3 regions of the Actinoplanes sp. NBC_00393 genome follow, and region 3 is predicted to be linked to each of the others. Evidence: riboswitches for the same ligand, from Rfam matches in the RefSeq annotation. Region 3 holds a riboswitch; each other region holds the start of a gene.
The links. Region 3 has a riboswitch for cobalamin ahead of OHA21_RS15620 (ribonucleoside-diphosphate reductase subunit alpha). Riboswitches for the same ligand answer to the same signal wherever they lie in the genome.

Region 1 (7,604 bases), 1.6 Mb from region 3:
CTCGGTCAAGGCCGGCGCGGTCAAGGGCGGTGCCGGTGAGGGCGGCGCGGCCAAGGCCGGCGCGGTTAAGGCCGGCGCGGCCAAGGCCGGCGCGGTCGAGGCCGGCGCGGTCAAGGCCGGCGCGGTCAAGGCCGGCGCGGTCAAGACCAGCGCGGTCAAGACCAGCGCGGTCAAGACCAGCGCGGTCAAGACCAGCGCGGTCAAGACCAGCGCGGTCAAGACCAGCGCGGTCAAGACCAGCGCGGTCAAGACCAGCGCGGTCAAGGCCGGCGCGGGTGAGGGCGGTGCGGGTGAGGGCGGCTCGCAGGGTGGCTGGTAGGTGGGGGGCGCCGGAGAGTTTGCCGTGGGGGGTGCGGCTGCCTACTACGCGGCCTCGGCGGGCGAAGGCGGGTGAGCGGCGGCCGGTGTGGCCGCCTTCGCCGCGGGCTGTGATGCGTAGCGTGCGGGTTCGGTAGGCGGTGCCGGCTGTGGCGGTTGCGCCGGCCTTCTCCGGCTGTCCGGTGCCCGAGTCGGAGTCGGTGGGCGAGGCGCTGCTGTAGTCCGTACCGTCGCGGTGGTTGCTGGAGCCCTGGGGCCCGCCGCCGTCGCGTGGGCCTTGCGGCCCGCCTCCCCCGCCGCCCGATGGCCCGTCGCCGTCCGGGTCCGGATCGTCCTCGTCGTCCGGCGCCGGATCGGAGTTCGGCCGCGGCTGGCCGGCCTCGCCCTGGTCCTGGTCGATCTCGCCCTGGTCGGGCTGGTTCTGGTCGGCCGGGTCCCGCAGATCGCGCTCTTGTGCGGCCCGGTCCTGGGCGGCCTGGCGTTCGGCCTCGGCGAGGGCCTCCTCGAGCTTCTCCTCGTCGGTGCCGGGCGGGTCGAGCGGATCGGTGCGGCGCCGGTGCGGCAGGGCGAGCCGGGCCGCGCCGGCGACGTCGTCGGCGGTCACCGCGGTGCGGCCGTGCCAGGCGGCGAGGGCCACCGCGCACCGCGCCACCACGATGTCGGCGCGCATCCCGTCGACGCCGTAGGCGAGGCAGACCCGGGCGATCCGGTCGAGTTCAGCGTCCGGCAGGGCGACCGACGGCAGCTGGGTGCGGGCGGCGGCGATGCGGGACGCGTACTCCTGCTCGGCCGCCGTGAAACGGGCGGCGAAGGCCGTCGGGTCGGCCTCGTACGCCAGCCGGCGCCGCACCACCTCGGCCCGCTGGACCGCGTCGCGGGGTGCGGCCACGTTCACCACCAGGCCGAAGCGGTCGACCAGCTGGGGCCGCGGTTCGCCCTCCTCCGGATTCATGGTGCCGACCAGCAGGAACCGGGCGGCGTGCTTGACCGAGACGCCGTCGCGCTCGACGTGTGCCCGGCCCATCGCGGCCGCGTCGAGCAGCAGGTCGACCAGGTGGTCCGGGAGCAGGTTGACCTCGTCGACGTAGAGGACGCCGCGGTGGGCGGCGGCGAGCAGCCCGGGCTCGTACGCCTTCACCCCGTCACTGAGCGCACGCTGCAGATCGAGCGTGCCCACCACGCGGTCCTCGGTCGCGCCGACCGGCAGTTCGACCAGCGCGGCCGGCCGGTCCGTGGCCGGGCCGGCGGCCGGGTGCGGACCGTCGGGGCAGTCCGGGTCGGGGGCGGCCGGGTCGCAGGCGAAGCGGCACCCGCGCACCACGGCGACCGACGGCAGCAGACCGGCCAGCGCACGCACCACAGTGCTCTTGGCCGTGCCCTTCTCGCCGCGGACCAGCACCCCGCCGATCGCCGGTGAGACGGAGGTGAGCAGCAGCGCCAGGCGCAGGTCGTCGAGGCCGACCACGGCGGAGAACGGGTACGGAGTCACGGGGATCCCTTCCGGCGGGTGTCCACGCCCGCTCGTCGGTTGACACGAGCGGCCGGAGTCTCCTGACTCCCGGATCGACGTTCCCCGCCGGCCTTCCGGCCCCGAAGGGTCGTGGCGTGCTGGTATGGCGGGTCGCTCCCCGGTCACAGTGGCGGGACCGTCCCGGATTCGCACCGGGGTTCCTCCGCTACCGCTCGGCGATCACTCTTTCCTACCGCCGGGCTGCGCGTCAACGCGGGGTGCTGTGACGGCCTTCTCGGTTCCGGGCAGCGGCTCGGGCGCGATCTTGTCGAGTTCGGCGACCACGTCGAGCACGGCCAGCGCCGAGCGTTCCACCAGGGGACGCAGTTTGCGGTAGAGCGCGGCGGCCTCCGGGTCGGGCCGGGTGTGCCGGCCGGTCGGGACGAGGGCGGCCGCAGTGTCCAGGTCGGGCAGTTCGCCGAGGGCGTGCCGGGCCAGCAGGCAGGCGCCGAGCGCGGTGCCCTCCGGGGTGTCGGCGACCGAGACCGGCAGGTCCAGCGCGCCGGCCAGCACGGACACCCAGAGTTGGGAGGCGACCGCGCCGCCGGTGGCCCGGATCTCGGTGGGCGGGCAGCCTTCCGCGTCGAACGAGTCGCGGACCAGGGCCAGCTGCTGGCAGACGCCCTCGACGGCGGCGCGGACCAGGTGCGGCCGGCCGTGCTCGCGGCGCAACCCGAGGTACGCCCCCCGCATCCCCGGCCGCCACCAGGGCGCCCGCTCACCCAGCAGGTACGGCAGGCAGAGCAGCCCGTCACTGCCGACCACCACCCCGGCGGCCTCCTCGAGCAGGGCGGCGTCGCGCTCGTCGGCGTCCTCCCCCTCCGCGCCGGGCCGTTCGAACCCGGAGGCGAAGCTCTGCCCGGCCCAGCGGACCACTGAACCGGCGTTGTTCACCGCGCCACCGATCACCCAGCGGTCCTCGGTGAGCGCGTAGCAGAACAGCCGTCCGGCGGCGTCGGTGGTGGGCCGGTCGACGACCGTACGCAACGCCCCGCTCGTGCCCAGCGAGACCGCCGCGACCCCGGCCGGGGTGGCGCCGACGCCGAGGTTGGCCAGCGGACCGTCGGCCGCCCCGATGATCAGCGGCACGTCCCGGGACAGCCCGGCGGCGGAGGCCACGTCGGCACGCAGACGGAGCCGGTGGGTGGTGGGCACGACCTCGGCGAGCTGCTCCGCGCGTACCCCCGCGATCTCGAGGGCCTCGTCGTCCCAGCGCCGCTCGTGGATGTCGTAGAGGCCGGTGCCCGAGGCGATCGACAGATCGACGAGGAAGGGCGCCTCGGCCAGCGCCGCGACCACCAGCTCCTTCACCCCACCCCAGCGGGGCGTCTCACGCAGCGTGCCCGGATCGGTCTCGCCCCACCAGGCCAGCTTGGTCAGCGGGGACATCGGGTGCACCGGCGTCCCGGTGCGCGCCTGCAGTTTCTTGTTCCGCCCGGACGCCACGATCCGCTCGCACTGCTCGGCGGACCGGGCGTCCGCCCAGGTCACCACCGGCCCGAGCGGCTGACCGCCGGGATCCATCGGGACGAGCGCGTGCAGGAAGGAGCTGAGACCGATCGCGATCACCCGGTCGCCCTGCCGTGCGCACTCGGCCGCCACGTCGGTGAGCGCCTTGACCGCTGCGGCGGTGAGCTCGGCGGGATCGAGCTCGGCCCGTCCCGGACCGGGCACCGACAGCTGGTAGTGCACGCTGGTCAGGGCTCGCAGCTCGCCGCCCGGCCCGGCGGCGATCCCCTTGGTCGCGGTGGTCCCGGTGTCGATCCCGATCACGACGTCCATGCGTGGCCCTCCCTTGTCACCGGCGGTCGCGTTGTTCCTACCCCGCGAACATCTTCGCGTACCGGTCCCGCAGGTCCTCCCAGCCGTGTTCCTTCGCCTCTTCGCCACGCACGGCCCGGACGTCCTCGCCGTCCAGCAGGCGCTCCATCACGTCGAGGCAGAGATGCCAGCCGGACGCGACCATCGGCCCGAGACCGTCCTCGCCGGGAAGGGTGTGCCGCAGGGTCAGGAGGGTGCCCGCACCGGACGGCTCCAACTCCCAGCGCAGCAGGTCGTCACCCCAGGTGTACTCCAGCAGGTGCGGCGGCTCCGCTCGGCGGACGGTCGCGGGCAACGGGGTGGACTCGTCGCCGTCGATCATCGTCAGGGTGGTGTCGCCGGTCGTGCCGAGATCACGTTCGGCGGTGAACGGGGCCCACCGCTCGAGCCGGCCAGGGTCGGTCAGGGCGCCCCACACCTCCTCCGGCGGCTTCCGCAGCTCCCGGATGAAGACGAGAGTCCAGCGTTCGCCGGTCGGCTCGAGGCGCGCATTCAGTTCGGCGGTCATGATTCCTCCAGGTGGCGTTCCAGTGCGTCGAGATGGTGGTCCCAAAGCCTGCGGTAGGGCGCCAGCCAGGCGTCCAGCTCCCGGAACGGCCCCGCTTCCAGGCGATAGATCCGCTGCTGGGCCCGGACCCGGGCGGTCACCACGCCGGCCTCACGCAGCACCCGCAGGTGCTTGGAGACGGCGGGCTGGCTCATCCCGAGCGCACTGACCAGGTCACCGACGCTCGCCTCGCCGAGACGCAGCACGTCGGCGATCCGGCGGCGGGCCGGTTCGGCGAGAACCTCCAGGACGTCCATGAACGCCACGTTATATGCTCGGCAAGGCATATAGCAAGCCCGGAAAAGCCCCGCCGGCGCCGGCGGGGCTTTTCGAAGAGACTCAGCGCTGGTCGAGCGGCACGAAGTCGCGCACCGGCGAGCCGGTGTAGATCTGCCGCGGGCGGCCGATCTTGTTGGCCGGGTCGGTCATCATCTCGCGGTACTGCGCGATCCAGCCGGGGAGCCGGCCGATCGCGAAGAGAACGGTGAACATCTTGGTCGGGAAACCCATGGCCTTGTAGATCAGGCCGGTGTAGAAGTCCACGTTCGGGTACAGCTTGCGGGAGACGAAGTAGTCGTCGTTGAGCGCGATCTCCTCGAGCTGGAAGGCGATCTCCAGCAGCGGGTCCGGCGTGTCCAGGGTGGAGAGCATCTCCTGGGCGGCCTTCTTCACGATGGCGGCACGCGGGTCGTAGTTCTTGTAGACCCGGTGGCCGAAGCCCATGAGCTTGACGCCCTTTTCCTTGTTCTTCACCCGGGTGACGAACGAGTTGACGTCTCCGCCGTCCTTGCGGATCTGCTCGAGCATCTCGAGCACCGCCGCGTTGGCGCCACCGTGCAGCGGGCCGGAGAGCGCACCGATGCCGGCCGAGATCGAGGCGAACAGGTTGGCCTGCGACGAGCCGACCAAACGCACGGACGACGTGGAGCAGTTCTGCTCGTGGTCGGCGTGCAGGATGAAGAGCATGTCCAGGATCTTCGCGACCTTGGGGTCGACGTTGTACTGAACGGTCGGCAGGCCGAACGTCAACCGCAGGAAGTTCTCGACATAATCCAGCGAGTTGTCCGGGTACGGCAGCGGGTGGCCGATCGACTTCTTGTAGGCGTACGCCGCAATCGTCGGAAGTTTCGCCATCAGGCGGATTGCGGAGATATCAACCTGCTCCTCGTCGAGCGGGTCGAGCGCGTCCTGATAGAAGGTGGAAAGCGCGGTCACCGCCGAAGAGAGCACCGCCATCGGGTGCGCATCACGCGGGAAGCCGGAGAAGAACGTGCGCATCTCCTCCTGCAGGAGCGTGTGCACGCGAATCTTGTCGGCGAAGTCGCGCAACTGGGCGGCGGTCGGCAGTTCGCCGTTCATCAACAGGTACGAGACCTCGAGGAACGTCGACTTCTCGGCCAGCTGCTCGATCGGGTATCCCCGGTACCGGAGGATGCCCTGGTCACCATCGATGTAGGTGATCGCGGACGTGGTCGACGCCGTGTTCACGAACCCCTGGTCCAGGGTGACGAAGCCGGTCTCCTTGAGCAGAGCACTGACGTCGATGCCGCCCGGACCGTCGACGGCCTTGCGTACCCCCATCGACAATTGGCCACCAGGGTGGTCCAGCTTGACATCCGTCATGTATTTCCCTCACTTCACCGGCAGATGTCCCAAAGATTTTGCCGTTCACCGTAAACCCTCAACCTGAATGGGTCATCAGGTGGCCACCTGTTGAGGCATTGGTCACCAGTACGTATGGACCGTTGCGCCATAGACAATGGTCGGTATATTGCGACACGGTTACGGGAGCGGAGGTCGAACCGATGCAGATCCCGACTCAGGGACCCGTCGTGGTGGGCGTGGACGGGTCCGCACCGAGCCTCGCCGCCGTACGGCTGGCCGCGCGGGAGGCTCTCTCCCGCGGGCGCTCGTTGCACGTTGTTCACGCTTTCACCTGGCCCGATCCGCGGCCGGGAGCCGGCGGCGCCGACTACGCCCCGGCGCGCCGGGCCGCCTCGCGCATCGTCGGTGAGGCGGTCGCCATCGCCCAGCGTTCCACACCGGGCGTCGATGCGCGCGGTCAACTCGTGGATGGACCCGCTGGGCGCGTGTTGTTGCAGCTGAGTCGCAGTGCCGTCCTGCTCGTCATGGGCGGTGACGCGCTGGCCGCGACCGGTCGGCTGCCGCCCGGCTCGCCACTGCCCGAAGTGGTCTCGCAGGCGTGGTGCCCGGTCGCGGTGGCCCGTGGGCCCCGGCCGCCGGCGGGTCCGGTGCTGGCCGCCCTCGACGGTTCGGCGTATTCGGTGCTGGCGCTGCGGTTCGCGGCCGAGGAGGCGAGCCGGCTGGGCCGCCCGGTGCAGGTGGTGCACGTGATACGGGAGAACGGTGTGGACGCCGAGGCCCGGGCCGGCCGGCTGATCGACGAGGCGCTCGCCGCGGTTCCGGACCTGTCGGGCGTACGCCGCAGGGTTTTGATCGGTGGCCCGGCGGAGACACTGGTCCGCGCGTCGCGCCGGGCCGGGCTGATCGTGCTCGGGCCGCGTGGCGCGCGCAGCGGCGGCCACCTGGGCGCCGTCGCCGACGAGGTGCTGCGCCGGGGCAGCGTCCCGGCCGTTTTCGTGCACGGCGGCCGCATCCCGTCGCGCCGCGTGCCACCTCCACCGGGACGTGCCACGAGGGCCCTGCGGGGCTGATCAGTTCCGGCAAAGCTCACCTGTACGAGGTGCCCGGATTGCTACCGTTGGTCCCGACATTAGGTCTTCGGGCCAACGGGAGGAATGCCCGGTGCTATCCGTTCTCCCGCCCGCGGTCGCCCGGCGGCTCTGGCAAGGCATGGCCGTGGGCGGCGTGCTTGCGACGCTGCTGTACGCGATGTTCACGTCGTCGGCCGTCGGCACAGTCAGTTTCGTCCTGCTCGTGGTCGTGGTGGTGATCGCCTGCTTCGCCGGGCCGCGCCGCTGGGGCGCCGAGCCACCCGGCGCCTGGCTGCTGATCGGCGCCGCCTCGCTGGTCTTCATGATCGGCGTGCTGATCCGGCCGACGGTCACCGAGTGGGAGATGCCGTGGCCGCTGCTCGCCGACGTCGCGACCTTCAGCGGGTACGTGCTTCTCGCGGTCTTCCTCTCGATCCTGCTGCGCCGGCGGGAGAGCCTGGACCGGCACGCCGTCATCGACGGCCTGATCGTCGCGCTGGCCGCCGGCATGGCCAGCACCGTGCTGCTGGCGATGCCCGCCGCCACGGTACCCGACCGGCCGGTCGTGCTCTCGGTCATCCAGGGCACCTACCCGCTGTTCGACGTGATGCTGTTGCTGCTGACCGTCAACCTGACGTTCACGGCGAAGAGCTGGCCAGTCAGCCTGCTCGGGTTGCTCGGCACGATGCTCGGCCTGCTCGCCGGCGACCTCGCCTACGCGATCGTGGGCGTC
Region 2 (7,604 bases), 3.3 Mb from region 3:
ACGCGCCCTTGTAGCCGTGCCGCCGCATGGCGGCGATCCAGCGCGGGTTGACCACCCGCGCCCGGAAGATCCGCGCGGTCTCCTCGGTCAGGCTGCGGGTGCGTGCCTGGTCCGGGTTGGTGGAATCGCCGATGTACGCCGCGGGCGCGCGCCCGGTCAGCGCACGCACCGTGGCGATCATGCCGCCGTGGTACTGGAAGTAGTCGTCGGAGTCGGCGATGTCGTGCTCGCGGGTGTCGATGTTCTTGGCCGCGACGTCGATCCGCCGGTACGCGTTCTCCATGTCCGGTCGCGCAGGCACGCCGTCCAGGCCGCGGCCGTAGGCGAACCCGCCCCACACCGCGTACACCTCGGCCAGGTCGGCGTCGTCCCGCCAGTTGCGGCTGTCGAGCAGCGGCAGGATGCCGGCGCCGTACGCCCCGGGCCGGGACCCGAAGATCCGCGTGGTCGCCCGCCGCCAGTCGCCGTGCGACTCCTGGTCGCGCAGCGCGTGCTCGCGGACGTAGTTGTCCGGTTCGTCGATCCCGGCGACCAGCTGGAACGCGTCGTCGAGCATCGCCACCACGTGGGGGAACGCGTCCCGGAAGAAGCCGGAGATGCGGACCGTCACGTCGACCCGGGGACGGCCCAGCTCCTCGGCCGTGATCGCTTCCAGACCGGTGACCCGCCGCGACGCGGGGTCCCAGACCGGCCGGACGCCGATCAGCGCCAGGATCTCGGCGATGTCGTCACCGGCCGTCCGCATCGCGCTGGTACCCCAGGCGGAGAGACCGACCGAGCGCGGCCAGTCGCCGTAGTCGGTCCGGTAGCGGTTCAGCAGTGACTCGGCCATGGCCTGGCCGGTCTCCCAGGCGAGGGCGCTGGGGATGGCCTTCGGGTCGACCGAGTAGAAGTTGCGGCCGGTGGGCAGCACGTTGATCAGGCCGCGCAGCGGGGAGCCGCTGGGGCCGGCCGGGACGTAGCCGCCGTCCAGGGCATGGAGCACGTTGGTCAGCTCGTCAGTGGTCCGGGCGAGCCGGGGAACCACCTCGCGGGCGGCGAACTCCAGCACGCGGAGCACATCCGCGTTATCCGACAGATCAGAAATGTTGGATTCGGGCCAGCCGCGCTCCTCCATGGCCGTCACCAACGCTCGGGCTTGCGCCTCAATCGCGTCGGTCTCCGCGACGGACGCGCCCTCGGCGAGGCCCAGCGCCTCCCGCAGGCCCGGCAGCGCAGCCACCTGACCGGCCCACATCTGCCGCGCCCGCAACATCGCGAGGACCAGGTTGATCCGCGCCTCGCCCTCCGGCGCCGCGCCCAGCACGTGCAGCCCGTCCCGGATCTGCACGTCCTTGACCTCACACAGCCATCCGTCGATGTGCATGATGAAGTCTTCGAACTCTTCGTCGTCCGGACGGTTCGCCTGGCCGAGGTCGTGGTCCATCTTGGCGGCCTGGATCAGCGTCCAGATCTGGGCCCGGATCGCCGGCAGCTTCGCCGGGTCCATGGCCGCGATGTTCGCGTGCTCGTCGAGCAGCTGCTCGAGGCGGGCGATGTCCCCGTACGACTCGGCGCGCGCCATCGGCGGGATGAGGTGGTCGACCAGCGTGGCGTGCGCCCGGCGCTTGGCTTGCGTACCCTCGCCCGGGTCGTTCACCAGGAACGGGTAGATCAGCGGCAGATCACCGAGCGCCGCGTCGGTCCCGTCCGAAGCGGACATGCCGACGTTCTTGCCCGGCAGCCACTCCAGGTTGCCGTGCTTGCCCACGTGCACCACCGCGTGCGCGCCGAAGTCGTCGGCCAGCCACCGGTACGCCGCCAGGTAGTGATGCGAGGGCGGCAGATCCGGGTCGTGGTAGATCGCCACCGGGTTCGCACCGAACCCACGCGGCGGCTGCACCATGACCACGATGTTCTCGTCGCGCAGCGCGGCCAGCACGATGTCGCCGCCGTCGGTGTACAGCTCGCCGGGCGGCGGGCCCCAGTGCTGCTCCACGCTCTCCCGGAAGTCCGCCGGCAGGGTGTCGAACCAGGACTTGTACGCAACGCCGGGGATGCGGACCGGATTGCCGGCGAGCTGCTCCTCGGTCAGCCAGTCCGGGTCCTGACCACCCGCCGCGATCAGCGTGTGAATGAGGGCGTCACCGTCATAGGAGTCGAAATCGCCGATCCGATAGCCGCGCTCCTTCAGCGCGGCCAGCAGGGCAACCGTCGAGGCCGGGGTGTCCAGACCGACCGCGTTGCCGATCCGCGAGTGCTTGGTCGGATAGGCGGAGAGCATCAACGCGATCCGGCGCTTCACCGGCGGCACGTGACGGAGCCGGCCGTGGGCCACCGCGATCCCCGCCACCCGAGCGGCCCGCTCCGCGTCGGCCACGTAGACCGACAGCCCGTCCGGATCGATTTCCTTGAACGAGAACGGCACCGTGATGATCCGCCCGTCGAACTCCGGGATGGCCACCTGCGTCGCCGCGTCCAGCGGCGACAGCCCGTCGTCGCTCGCCTCCCACACCGCCCGTGAGCTGGTCAGGCAGAGCCCCTGCAGGATCGGCACGTCCAGGTCGGCGAGGACCCCGACGTCCCAGGCCTCGTCGTCCCCGCCGGCGCCCACGGTCGCCGGCTTGGTGCCGCCGGCCGCCAGCACGGTCACCACCAGGGCGTCCGCCTTGCGCAGCTCGGCGAGCAGCTCGGGCGGCGCGGTACGCAACGACGCCGTGAAGATCGGCAGCGCCTGCCCACCCTTGGCCTCGATGGCCTGGCAGAGCGTCTCGACGAACGCGGTGTTGCCGGCCATGTGGTGAGCCCGGTAGTAGAGCACCGCCACCGTCGGCGTTCCGGAAACGGAGAGTCGGGGCAGCACTCCCCACTGCGGGCTCTCGACCGCCGGCGCGAAGCCGTTGCCGGTCAGCAGCACCGTGTCGGAGAGGAAGTCGTGCAGCGAGGTGAGATTCTCCGGGCCGCCCTGCGCCAGGTAGGTGTGCGCGTCGGCCGCGACCCCGGCGGGAACCGTGGAGAGCTTCATCAACTCGGCGTCCGGCGCCTGCTCGCCGCCGAGCACGACCACCGGCACGTCACCGGCGAGCAGCGCGTCCAGGCCCTCTTCCCAGGCCCGGCGGCCGCCGAGGATGCGCACCACCACGAGATCGACGCCGTCGAGCAGGGCGGGCAGATCGGTGACCCCGGTCCGGGCCGGATTCGCCAGGCGCCAGGCGGAACCGCTGGCACGGGCGCTGAGCAGGTCGGTGTCGGACGTCGACAGCAGCAAGAACACGCGTGCGCTCCCCCTCGGGGTCCGCGCCCCGGGTAGTAGAGATCACGGCGACCGGAGTTCCTGGCTCCCGAGAAGATCTCGGTGACAGTGGCGGGACCGCGCCGGACTCGCACCGGCTTCCTCCGCGGCGTCGCCGCTTTTCCGGCACACGCTACTCGACATCGGTAATAGGCGGATGTGTGACTCTGCCGACCCGAGGATGCGGTTCTGTCGGTGCCCGCCCGTAGTATCCGGGCCGTGGTCTCCCCCCGATCGTCGGACGTCGACGCCTGCCCGAGCGCGCTGCGGCTGCATGCCGCGGCCGACGGGCTGCTGGCGCGGGTCCGGCTGCCCGGGGGCATGCTGACCGGCGCTCAGCTGCGCTCGCTGCGCGAGCTGACCGAGCGCCACGGCGACGGCCGGCTGGAGCTGACGTCCCGGGCAAACCTGCAGATCAGAGCAGTGCCGGCGGAGCACACGGAGACCTTGGCGGCCGGCTTGCGCGCGGCCGGGCTGCTGCCTTCCACAACCCACGATGGGGTACGGAACATCGCGTCGCCGCCACTTCAAAAATCGCCGTCCCGGGCACTCGTGTCCGCGTTGGACGCCGCCGTCTGCGGCGATCCGGCCCTGTCCCGACTGCCCGGCAAGTTCCTGTTCGCGATCGGTCACGTTCCGCTCGCAGCCGACGTGGCAGCGGTGCCGATCGAGGGCCGCCCCGATCCGGCCGGCGGCCGCTTCGCGTTGCGGTTCGCCGGGCACGACACCGGTCTGCGGGTCGCTGCTGAGCAGGTCGTTCCCGCGTTGATCGCGGCGGCACACGGGTTCCTGGCGGAGCGCGAGGCGCAGCGCGGCGACGGCGCGGCGGCCTGGCGGTTGCGGGAGCTCACCGACGGTCCGGCCCGCGTGTCGGCGCGGGTCGCTGCCGCGCTCGGCGTGACCCCGGCCGGCGTGGCGGCGGCAGTGCCGGTCGAGGCGTGCGAGCCGGGTGATCACCTCGGTCTCCTGGAGCAGCCGGACGGGCTCGTCGCGGTGGGCGCTCTGGTGCCGTTGGGGCAGCTCAGTGGCGTACCGTTGCGGGTTTTGGAAGAGGCCGACCACCTGGTGGTGACGCCCTGGCGCGGCGTGGTCGTGCCCGATCTGGCGCGCCCCGCGGCACAGGCGTGGGCTGATCGCCTGGTCGCGGCCGGCCTGCCGACCGCGGCCGACTCGCCCTGGGTCGGCGTGACGAGCTGCGCCGGGCGGCCCGGCTGCGCGAAATCCCTGGCCGACGTGCGTGCCGACGCCACCGCGACATCCCGCTTCGTCGACGGTCTGCCGGCGCACTGGGTGGGCTGCGGCCGGGCCTGCGGCAGCCCGGCGGGCCGGCACGTCCGCGTCGAAGCGACGGCCGTCGGCTACCGGGTCACTCGGCAACCGGCTCCCGGGTCCGCTGCACCCACAGATGATCTTGGCTCGAGCGGCATGGGCCTCGATCCAGGCGGGGTCGGGATCGCGGACGGGACCTTCGTCCCCGGCATTCCGCCCGGCAGGACGAGGACCGCGGCCCCTCCTTCCGGGAAGACTGCGCCCGGCGGCCGTAGGCCCGGCGGCGGCCCGGCCGGAAGCGGCCCAGATCGGCGGGACGTGGTGGATCGGGAGTTGGGGGACGTGGTGGCAGCGGCGAGGGAGGCCTGATGGAGTACGTGCGGGACGGCGCTGAGATCTATCGGCGGTCGTTCGCCACGATCCGGGCCGAGGCCGATCTGGGTGGGCTGCCGGACGACGTGTCGCGGGTGGTGGTCCGGATGATCCACGCCTGCGGGATGGTCGACCTGGTCGAGGACGTGCGGTTCAGCCCAGGGGTGGTGACCGCGGCCCGCAAGGCGCTGCTCGACGGCGCCCCGATCCTGTGCGACGCCGAGATGGTGGCGTCCGGGGTGACCCGCAGCCGGCTGCCGGCGGCCAACGAGGTGATCTGCACGCTACGCGAACCCGGCGTCCCGGAGCTGGCGCAGCGGATCGGCAACACCCGCAGCGCCGCCGCGCTCGACCTGTGGGGTGACCGCCTGGGCGGCGCCGTGGTGGCCATCGGCAACGCGCCGACCGCGCTGTTCCGGCTGCTGGAGATGGTCGCGGCCGGCGCGCCCCGGCCGGCGGCGGTGCTCGGCATCCCGGTCGGTTTCATCGGCGCGGCCGAGTCCAAGGAAGCGCTGGCCGAGTCCGGCCTGGAACATCTGATCGTCCGCGGTCGCCGGGGTGGCAGCGCCATCACCGCAGCCGCGGTGAACGCCCTCGCCTCGGAAGCGGAATAGGTATGACGAACGATGTGGTTCAGCCCGGTCGGCTCTTCGGAGTCGGTCTGGGCCCCGGCGATCCCGAACTGGTCACGGTGAAGGCGGCCCGGCTGATCGGCTCGGCCGACGTGGTGGCGTACCACGCGGCCCGGCACGGGCGCAGCAACGCCCGGGCGATCGCGGCCGGCTTCCTGCACGACGGGCAGATCGAGGAGCCGCTGATCTACCCGGTGACCACGGAGAACACCGATCACCCCGGCGGTTATCAGGGCGCGATCGACGAGTTCTACGCCGAGTCCGCGGCCCGGCTCGCCGCGCACCTGGACGCCGGGCGTGACGTGGTGGTGCTCGCCGAGGGCGACCCGTTCTTCTACGGCTCCTACATGCACATGCACAAACGCCTCGCCGATCGGTATGAGACGACCGTCGTCCCCGGCGTCACCTCGGTCAGCGCCGCCTCCGCCGTCCTCGGCCGGCCGCTGATGGAGCGCGACGAGGTGCTCACCGTGCTCCCCGGCACCCTCTCCACCGACGAGCTGGCGACCCGGCTCGCCGGGACCGACTCGGCCGCCGTGATGAAGCTGGGCCGGACGTTCGAGGGCGTCCGGGAGGCGCTGGACCGGGCCGGCCGCATCGACGACGCGTGGTATGTGGAGCGGGCCACCACCGACCGGGAACGCTCCGCCCCGCTGCGCGAGGTCGACCCGGAGTCGGTGCCGTACTTCTCGCTCGCCCTGCTGCCCAGCCCGGCGGCCGCCGCGTTCGCCGGCGCCCCGGCGCCGGCTGTTGAAACCGACCACAGCACCGAGTTCGTGAGCACCAAGCGGCTCGCCGCGATGCGCGCCGAGAAGACCGCCACCGCCCCGATGATCAGCCTGGAGGGCGCGAACGCCGCTGTCCTGGCCGGTGGCGAGCACGTGGCCGGCGCCGGCAGCGTGACCGTGGTCGGGCTCGGCCCCGGCTCCCGTGACTGGCTGACCCCGGAGGCGCAGGCCGCACTCGCCGCCGCCGACGACCTGATCGGCTACGGGCCGTACGTGGACCGCGTCCCGCCGAACCCCCGGCAGCGCCGGCACTCCTCGGACAACCGGGTGGAGGCCGAGCGGGCCGCGTTCGCGCTGGACCTGGCGAAGCGCGGGCGCCGGGTGGCCGTGGTGTCCTCGGGCGACCCCGGCGTCTTCGCGATGGCCGCGGCGGTGCTCGAGGTCGCCGAGGACGACCAGTGGAAAGACGTGCCGATCCGGGTCGTGCCGGGGCTGACCGCGGCACAGGCGGTGGCGAGCCGGGCCGGCGCCCCGCTCGGGCACGACTTCTGCATCCTCTCGCTCTCCGACCGGCTCAAGCCGTGGTCGGCGATCGAGACCCGGCTGGAGGCGGCAGCCACCGCCGACCTGGTGATCGCGCTCTACAACCCGGCGTCGAAGAGCCGGACCGAGCAGCTGGTCCGCGCTCTCGAGCTGCTACGGCGGCACCGCGCCGGGCGTACCCCGGTGGTGGTCGGCCGCGACGTCGGCGGCCCGTCCGAGTCGGTGCGGGTCACCACGCTGGCCGGCCTCGACCCGGCCACCGTCGACATGCGCTGCCTGCTGATCATCGGCTCGTCGCAGACCCGCGCGGTCACCCGCGGCGACGGCACCACGGCGGTCTACACACCCCGGCACTACCCGGGCTGACACCGGCCCGCATCGGCCGGGCCGGGTCGGGCCGCTTCCGGCCCGGGCGCGCACCATCGGCCGCGGCCGGGGAAACGTAGCGGGTCACCCGTTTCGCTACCGGCCGCAACCGCACTGCAGCCATTCGAACCCTGCCCGCGCCCAGCTGTCCGACCGAAAGGAGTGCCACTGGAATTGCAACTCTTGTGAAGGGCTGCCCCCGTGAACTCCGCACGCAAACGTGCAGCGATTCTGGCCTCTTCGCTGCTGCTCGCCGTCACCCTGCCGGCCACCGAGACGCTGGCCGCCATCCGTACGAGCGCACCCGGACCCGGATCCACCTCCGGCGCGGTCGCGAAGGTGCAGGGTGAGGTCGTGGCCACCCGGAACAGCCGGCTCGACGCGGCACTGCAGGCCCGGACCATCAACTACTACCCGTCGAAC
Region 3 (7,604 bases):
CTGGCCGGCGCGGCGCTGCTCGGTGCCGTGGTGGTGCCGTTCCTGAAGTATCCGCCGAATCCGCCGGCGGTCGGTGATCCGGCCACCATCAACCAGCGCACCTGGAGTTATCTGGCGGCGCTGGTGCTCGGCCTGATCGCGGTCTGGGCCGCGGTGCTGGCCGCCCGCACCCAGCGCGTGGAATGGCGGCGAGCGGTCGGCGCCGTGGTCGGCTTCCTGGTGGTGGTCGCGGTGGCGTACCTGCTGCTGCCGACCATCGAGGAGGTTCCGGAGACGTTCCCGGCGACGTTGCTGTGGGACTTCCGGGTGACTTCGCTGGGCGTGCAGACGGTGCTGTGGACGGTGCTGGGCATCGCGTTCGCCGCGCTGGTCGCACCGCGCGCCACCCCGGCCCAGCCGGCGGCCCAGGTCGAGGAGACCGCCGCAGCGTAAGAACGGCCAAGCGCCCCGGAAGCATGCTTCCGGGGCGCTTGGCTTTTCTAGAAGTCGTCGTCGAAGCTCACGGTTCCGGAGACCCCGACCTGGTACGCCGAGACGCGCCGCTCGAAGAAGTTGGACAGCTCCTGGACGTCCTGCAGCTCCATGAACGCGAACGGGTTCTTGCTGCCGTAGACCGGCTCGATGCCGAGCGCGGCGAGCCGCCGGTCGGCGACGTGCTGCAGGTATTCCCGCATGTCACCGAGCGACATCCCGGAGACGCCCTGTTCGAGCAGATCGGCGGCGAACTGCACCTCGCACTCGACGGCCTCGGCGAGCATGTCGCGGACCTGCTGCTCCATGTCGGCGTCGAACAGGTCCGGCTCTTCGGCGCGGACCTGGTCGACCACGTCGAAAGCGAAGGCCATGTGCATGCTCTCGTCGCGGAACACCCAGTTGGTGCCGGACGCCAGGCCTTGCAGCACGCCGCGGGAGCGCAGGAAGTAGACGTAGGCGAAAGCGCCGTAGAAGAACAGGCCCTCGATGCAGGCGGCGAAGCAGATCACGTTGAGCAGGAATGCCCGCCGGTCCTCCTTCGTCTTCAACTCGCGCAGCTCGAAGACCGAGTCGATCCACTTGAAGCAGAACTCGGCCTTGCGGGCGATCGACGGGATGTTCTCCACCGCCGCGAACGCCTCGAACCGCTCCTGCTCGTCCGGCACGTAGGTGTCGAGCAGGTTCAGATAGAACTGGACGTGCACGGCCTCCTCGAACAGCTGCCGCGACAGGTAGAGCCGGCCCTCCGGGGAGTTGACGTGCTGGTACAGGTTGAGGACCAGGTTGTTCGCCACGATGGTGTCACCGGTGGCGAAGAACGCGACCAACCGCGACACCAGGTGTTTCTCGGCGTCCGAGAGGCGGGCCAGGTCGGCGAGGTCGCCGTGCAGGTCGACCTCCTCGACGGTCCAGGTGTTCTTGATGGCGTCCTTGAACCGGTCGAAGAAGTGCGGGTACTTCATCGGCCGCAGGGTCAGGTCCATTCCGGGGTCCAACAGCATTACTGGCACGCCTCACACGATTCGGGGTTTTCCAGGGAGCAGAGTTCGGCCTCGGTCAGCGCCGGGATCAGCGACACCGGTGCGACCTGCACCGGAGCTGCCACCGGGGCGGTGACCGCGACGGTGGCCTGCTGAATGCGCGTCGCGGGGCGCGACCGCAGGTAATAGCTGGTCTTGAGACCGGCCTTCCACGCGTAGAGGTACATCGAGGACAGCTTGTTGATCGTCGGCGCGGCCAGGAACAGGTTCAGCGACTGCGACTGATCGATGTACGGGGCACGCGCCGCCGCGAGTTCGATGAGCGCCTTCTGCGGCAGTTCCCACGCGGTCCGGAACAGCTCGCGCACGTCGGCGGGGATTTCGGTGATGCCCTGCACCGAGCCCTCGGCCCGCTTGATCGCCTCACGGATCGGGGCGGTCCACAGGCCGCGAGCCTTCAGCTCGCGTACCAGATAGGTGTTGATCTGAAGGAACTCACCCGACATGGTCTCGCGCTTGAACAGGTTGCTGACCTGCGGCTCGATGCATTCGTAGCAGCCGGCGATCGACGCGATCGTCGCCGTGGGCGCGATCGCGATCAGCAGCGAGTTCCGCAGCCCGTGCGCGGCGATCTTCTCCTTCACTGTGGCCCAGCGCTCGGTCTGCGAGACCGTGGCGCCCCACAGGTCCGGGTGCAGGTCACCCCGGGCGGCCCGGGTCTCCGGGTAGGCCGGGTGCGGCCCGAACTGCTGGGCGAGAGCGACCGACGACTCCAGGGCGGTCAGGAAGATCTCCTCCTGCACCCGGGTCGACAGTTCGCGGGCGGCGTCCGAGTCGAACGGCAGGCCCAGCGTGAAGAACGCGTCCTGCAGACCCATCAGGCCCAGCCCGACCGGCCGCCACCGCGGGTTCGACGCGGCAGCCTGCTGTGACGGGTAGTAGTTGATGTCGATGACCCGGTCCAGGTAGACCACCGCGGTCCGGACGGTCTCGCGCAGCTTCTCCCAGTTCACGCCTTCGGCGGTGGTGTGCGCGCCCAGGTTGATCGAGCCGAGGTTGCAGACCGCGGTCTCGGCGTCCGAGTTGACCTCGAGGATCTCGGTGCACAGGTTCGACAGGTGGATCGTGTTACCGGGAGAACCGGTCTGGTTCGACAGGGCGTTGGAGCGGTCCTTGAAGGTCATCCAGCCGTTGCCGGTCTGCGCCAGCGTGCGCATCATCCGCCCGTACAGATCCCGGGCTTTGACGGTCTTGACGGCCTTCTTCTCGGCCGCCCGGTATGCCTCGGTGAATTCCTCACCGAACAGGTCGGGAAGCTCCGGGGCGTCGGACGGGTCGATCAGCGACCAGTCGGCGTCCGCCTCGACGCGGCGCATGAACTCGTCCGGGATCCAGTTCGCCAGGTTCAGGTTGTGGGTGCGCCGCGACTCCTCGCCGGTGTTGTCGCGCAGCTCCAGGAACTCCTCGACGTCCGGGTGCCACGGCTCCAGGTAGACGCAGGCCGCGCCCTTGCGCCGGCCACCCTGGTTGACCGCGGCGACACCGGCGTCGAGGGTCTTGAGGAACGGGACGATGCCGTTGGACTTGCCGTTCGTGCCGCGGATGAGCGCGCCCCGGCCCCGGACCCGGGTCCAGGAGATGCCGATACCGCCGGAGAACTTCGACAGTTTCGCAACCTGGTGGTACCGCTCGTAGATCGAGTCCAGTTCGTCGCGCGGCGAGTCGACCAGGAAACACGACGACATCTGGGTGTGCCGGGTCCCGGAGTTGAACAGCGTCGGCGAGCTGGGCAGGTACGCCAGCGAGGACATCAGCCGGTAGAAGCCGATCGCTTCGCGGGCGTCCTTCGACAGGCCGCAGGCCACCCGCAGCAGCCAGTACTGCGGGGTCTCCACGACGACGCGCTCCTGCGGGTGGCGCAGCAGGTAGCGGTCGGCGACGGTCCGCAGGCCGAAGTACTCGAACCGCAGGTCACCGGCCGCGTCGATGGCGTCGTCGAGCTTGCGGGCGTTGCGGGCCACGAACGCCGCGGTCTCGTCGCCGATCAGACCGAGACCATGGGCGTAGCGGATCGACTGGCTGAAGCTCGCCACCTGCTGGCCGCGAACCTCCTTGTCGACGTACGCGGCCAGCAGCCGGGCGGCGAGCTTGGAGTACTGCGGCTCCTCACCGATCAGCTCGGCGGCCGTCTGGATCGACAATTTGTCCAGCTCAGCGGTGGTCGCTCCGTCGTAGAGCCCACTGATCGTCTTGGTCGCGACCCGCAGCGGATCCACCTCGTCGAGGTCCGCGACCCACAACTCGACCGCCTTGACGATCTTGTTGACGTCGACCGGTTCCAGGTCACCGTTGCGTTTGCGGACCTGCATCACGTGCCGGCGCTGCTCCGGCACCACTGCACTGGTTTCCGCCGTGGTCGTCATATGCCCCCTCCTTCATGCCCTCTCGACAGGTCGTCGGGCACGCAGGAGGACGCCACCGGGACCACGGCAGGCGCCCGGTTCGATGGCGTCGGCCGTCCCACGCGACCTTCGACCGCCGTGCGCCCCCTCGGCACACGGCGCGCTGGCAGGTCTTCGGACTCGTGGGCGGCCTACTCGCTCCTACTGGCCGTCGCTTCCCAGGCCGGAGCCCAGTGCTTCATGACGGCGGTCGTTCCCACTCACCGCTGCGGGGCAGTCCCGGTATCACACCGGGTTCCCTGTTGCCTCGGCCGGGCCCTTGAAAGGCTCGGCCGAACCAGCTGCGGGCACACCATATATGGGCGGCCGCCGAAAGTCCTACCCCACATGGTGTGTCGAGCGTGTCATCCCGCCGAGATCAATCGGATTGTCCGGCGGGTGCCCGGATGACCGACAGCGCCAGCGGCGCGGGCATCTCGGCGATCCCGGGACCGCCGGCACGCACCCAGGCAGCGATGTCGGTGACGATCACATCGTCCAGGACCAGCCCGAACCACACCGGCCGGGCACCCTGGCGGCGGGCTGCCGGCGTCGGATGCACGACCACGACGTTCGATGGGTGCGTTTCTTCCTGAGTGAGCTGCGCGACGCGCATCGATGTCCGCCCGTTGTGGCCTTCGCTGACCGGTTGGTATGGGTTGGTTGACCGGTTCCCGGTGGAGGTGGGCGGGTGGATGGTGATCAGATCGTGCGGTTGCTGGCCGAGCGGGAGGCGGCGGCTCGGGCCGAGTGGCTGCGGCTGGAGCAGGAGGCCGCGCAGATCACGGGGTTGATCGAGGAATGCCGGCGGGAGATCGAACGCCTCGCGATCACGCGGGAGGTGTTGTCCGGGCTGGTCACCGTGCCGGAGGAGCCGGTGCCGGCAGTGCCGGGCCGGGATCCGGTCGGGGACTTCGGGGAGCAGTTGCTGGTGGTGCTGGCCGACGCGGCGCGGCCGATGCGGTGCCGGGAGGTGGTGGCCGTGCTGGGTGAGGATCCGTCGGTGGCCCGGCATGGTGAGCGGGTCCGGCACCGGTTGAAGAAGCTGGCGGCAGCGGGCCTCGTGCGCGAAGTAGAGCCGGGACTGTTCGCCCGGTCGGAGGATTCCGGCTCCTCGCCCGGGGTGACCCGGCCGGAGTGGCGCCGACGAGGTGGTGGTCTTCCTGGATGGCCTGGGTTTGTCGAAGAACCGGCTGACCCGAGGAAGACCCGATGGCACCATATCCCTGTCCCGAGCCCGGCGACGCCGCTTATGCCGCGTCCGTGCCTTATTCGACGCATTGATCACCCGGCTGAGTGACCCACGGATGACCGACCGGCCGGAACACGCCGTGGAGGAGTTCATCGCCGGCTGCGGCCGTGACGTGCTGCGCCAGGCGTTGCAGGATCACCTCGACGCCCGCGCCGCCGCGGAACGGCGGCTGCCGGAGGTGACCGGCGCCGACCAGGTGCCACGGCGGCGGGCCGAGCCGGGGCATACCCGGCTGCTGTCGACCACGCTCGGCCGGGTGGAGGTCACCCGGATCGCCTACCGCCATCCGGGAGTGTCCAATCTGCACCCGGCCGACGCCCGGCTCGCCCTGCCCGAGGGCCGGTACTCGTTCCCGACGTCATGCCCGCCGGCGCGACCGAACGCGCTGATCGAGTGGTAGTGGACTGCCGTGCGCCCCTGAGGGGACGGAAAGCAGTCGATCGCACCGGCGTTGCGGTCCGGTCAGCGGCGGCGCTGCCGGTAGCGGCACCGGCTGACGGGTGCGCCCGGCGCAGGGCTGCCGGATGGGCGCGGGTGCGAGAGATCCAGTCCCGGTCCGCGACTGGGTGAAGGCGGGGTAGCGCCGCCCGCACGACGGTGAACGTGGCACCCGCCGTTGGTCGTCACCGGAACGGCAGGCCACCAGCAGGCCGCGGGCGGCAACCACGGCTCGGTCGAGGGAGTCGTCGACGGCACGGACCAGCACCGTCACTGCGCGGCGGTCCGGGCCCGGGACCCGCGAACGCCGCCGTTACCGCCGCGACACGCAGCCTGCCCCATAGGTCGTCCGCGTCGCCGGTTCCTCCCCGTGCTCTCTGGGCTCAGATCAGGGGATCGTGCACTTCAGATCGCTTTCAAGCCGGGGGTCAACATCCACGCCATCGGCCCGACCAGCGAGCGGGCCGATGTAGCACTGAGCGTCTTCTGGATACCGGATGGACGAACTCTGCGTGAGCTGGCCTTGCCCTGAGTGGGCGTCTCGTCGCGCACCGAGGTGTGCGCCCTGGTCCGCCGGCCCTGAAGATCTTTCTTGCTTTCGGATGTCACTTGACGACCGGCTCGTGAGTCGTACCGGTAACAGCTGACGGGCAGGAGCTGCGTTTGTGGACCCGGAACCGAATCTACGTGACGTGTATGCCGCCTCGCCCGCCTGGCTCTACGGCATGAGCGGCGGGCTGGCCGTCGGCAAGCGGTGAACTCACGGGTGACCGCCCGTTCGCGTCTCGCTTGTGGACGGCCTTAGTACCAATGCGGTGCTCAGTCTCACCATGGGGGAAGAACGGAATGCGCGGTGTTGCACAGGGACTCGTCCTCGGCCTACTGATCATGTTGGCTGTCACCGAGGTCGCCTCGTCCCGGCGGTCGCTGAAACAGGGGCCGTTACCTGTGATCAGGTCGCTTCCCACAGACCCGGTCGATGATCCCGACGTGAAACGGCTCTGCCGCGGTCCGGCGCCGGATCCGGTCCCGGACGGTCAACCGATCGTCGTCGACATGCCGCCGGGCCCGCCGTTCGCGGTCGGGAAGATCAAGAAGCGGTCCTGGCGCCGACCGCCGGCGGCCGACCCGACCTGGCAGATGAGATACCAGAGCCTGATGTGGATGCCGCCGCTGGCTCTGCGGGCGGCCCGCGACGGCCAGCTGGGCTCGCTCACCACCCTGGTTCAGCAGGCGGTGCAGTTCCACCTGCACAATCCGGACCCGATGCGGCGCAAGAACGGCTGGGACGAGGGAACCGCGGTACGCCGCCTGCAGGTGGAGAATTGCCTCTACGCGCTCACCCGATCCCCCTCGCTACTGGCCGGCATGACCGCCGACGTCCGGGTACTGACCGACAATCGGTACTACGGTCCGCCGCACCGGCCGGTACACAACCACGGCCTGATGGCGAACCTCGCGATGATCTCCGCAGGCGAGCTCGTCGGCCGGCCCGACTGGACCCGGACCGCGGTCGACCGGATCCTGGCGGAGGCGCCGCTCGCCTTCTCCGCACAGGGCGTCGCGCACGAGCAGTCGTCCTACTACCAGCGCATCAACGCGCACATGTGGGAGAGCGCGGCACAGGCGCTGGAGTCACTCGACAGGTACGCCGAGGAGGCCATCCAGATCCGCGCCATGGTACGCAAGGCGCACCGGGTCTTCCGTCACATGACCGAACCGGACGGCGACATCGTCCTGGTCGGCGACTCCGAACTGCGGGCCGGCACGCCGGGCCGGGCGACGGACGATCCCGTGCTGCGCGACGACGAGACCGGCTGGATCATCGGCCGCAGCAGCTGGACCGACCCGGACGCCACGTACTACACCGTCCGGTACGGCCCGCGACGCCGCGCGCACGGACAGGAGAACCGCGCCGGCGGGGTGACCTGGACGGCGCTGGGCGTCAGAGTCATCGTCGGCACCGGCCGCTACAGCTACAACACGCGCGATGAGAAGGCCCGCTACCGGCTCACGCCG

Region 1: it holds a riboswitch for cobalamin, as region 3 does, so the genes downstream of both, OHA21_RS23215 (VWA domain-containing protein) here and OHA21_RS15620 (ribonucleoside-diphosphate reductase subunit alpha) in region 3, are expected to answer to the same signal.
Region 2: it holds a riboswitch for cobalamin, as region 3 does, so the genes downstream of both, cobN (cobaltochelatase subunit CobN) here and OHA21_RS15620 (ribonucleoside-diphosphate reductase subunit alpha) in region 3, are expected to answer to the same signal.

The regions. Positions count from the first base shown of each region.
Region 1 is NZ_CP107942.1:4,932,257-4,939,860, forward strand. Features, by position in the region: partial or broken gene OHA21_RS23215 (VWA domain-containing protein) at 1-1,807, opposite strand, end outside; cobalamin riboswitch at 1,863-1,992, opposite strand; gene OHA21_RS23220 (gluconokinase) at 2,009-3,610, opposite strand; gene OHA21_RS23225 (SRPBCC family protein) at 3,648-4,157, opposite strand; gene OHA21_RS23230 (ArsR/SmtB family transcription factor) at 4,154-4,453, opposite strand; gene OHA21_RS23235 (citrate synthase) at 4,536-5,819, opposite strand; gene OHA21_RS23240 (universal stress protein) at 6,002-6,871, shown strand; gene OHA21_RS23245 (putative bifunctional diguanylate cyclase/phosphodiesterase) at 6,963-7,604, shown strand, end outside.
Region 2 is NZ_CP107942.1:6,654,698-6,662,301, forward strand. Features, by position in the region: gene cobN (cobaltochelatase subunit CobN) at 1-3,253, opposite strand, end outside; cobalamin riboswitch at 3,290-3,414, opposite strand; gene OHA21_RS30860 (precorrin-3B synthase) at 3,491-4,909, shown strand; gene OHA21_RS30865 (precorrin-8X methylmutase) at 4,909-5,526, shown strand; gene OHA21_RS30870 (precorrin-2 C(20)-methyltransferase) at 5,529-7,181, shown strand; gene OHA21_RS30875 (cellulase family glycosylhydrolase) at 7,383-7,604, shown strand, end outside.
Region 3 is NZ_CP107942.1:3,308,306-3,315,909, forward strand. Features, by position in the region: gene OHA21_RS15610 (CbtA family protein) at 1-432, shown strand, start outside; gene OHA21_RS15615 (ribonucleotide-diphosphate reductase subunit beta) at 480-1,475, opposite strand; gene OHA21_RS15620 (ribonucleoside-diphosphate reductase subunit alpha) at 1,475-3,877, opposite strand; cobalamin riboswitch at 4,005-4,213, opposite strand; gene OHA21_RS15625 (hypothetical protein) at 4,275-4,511, opposite strand; gene OHA21_RS15630 (hypothetical protein) at 4,605-5,195, shown strand; gene OHA21_RS15635 (hypothetical protein) at 5,203-5,547, shown strand; gene OHA21_RS15640 (hypothetical protein) at 6,576-7,604, shown strand, end outside.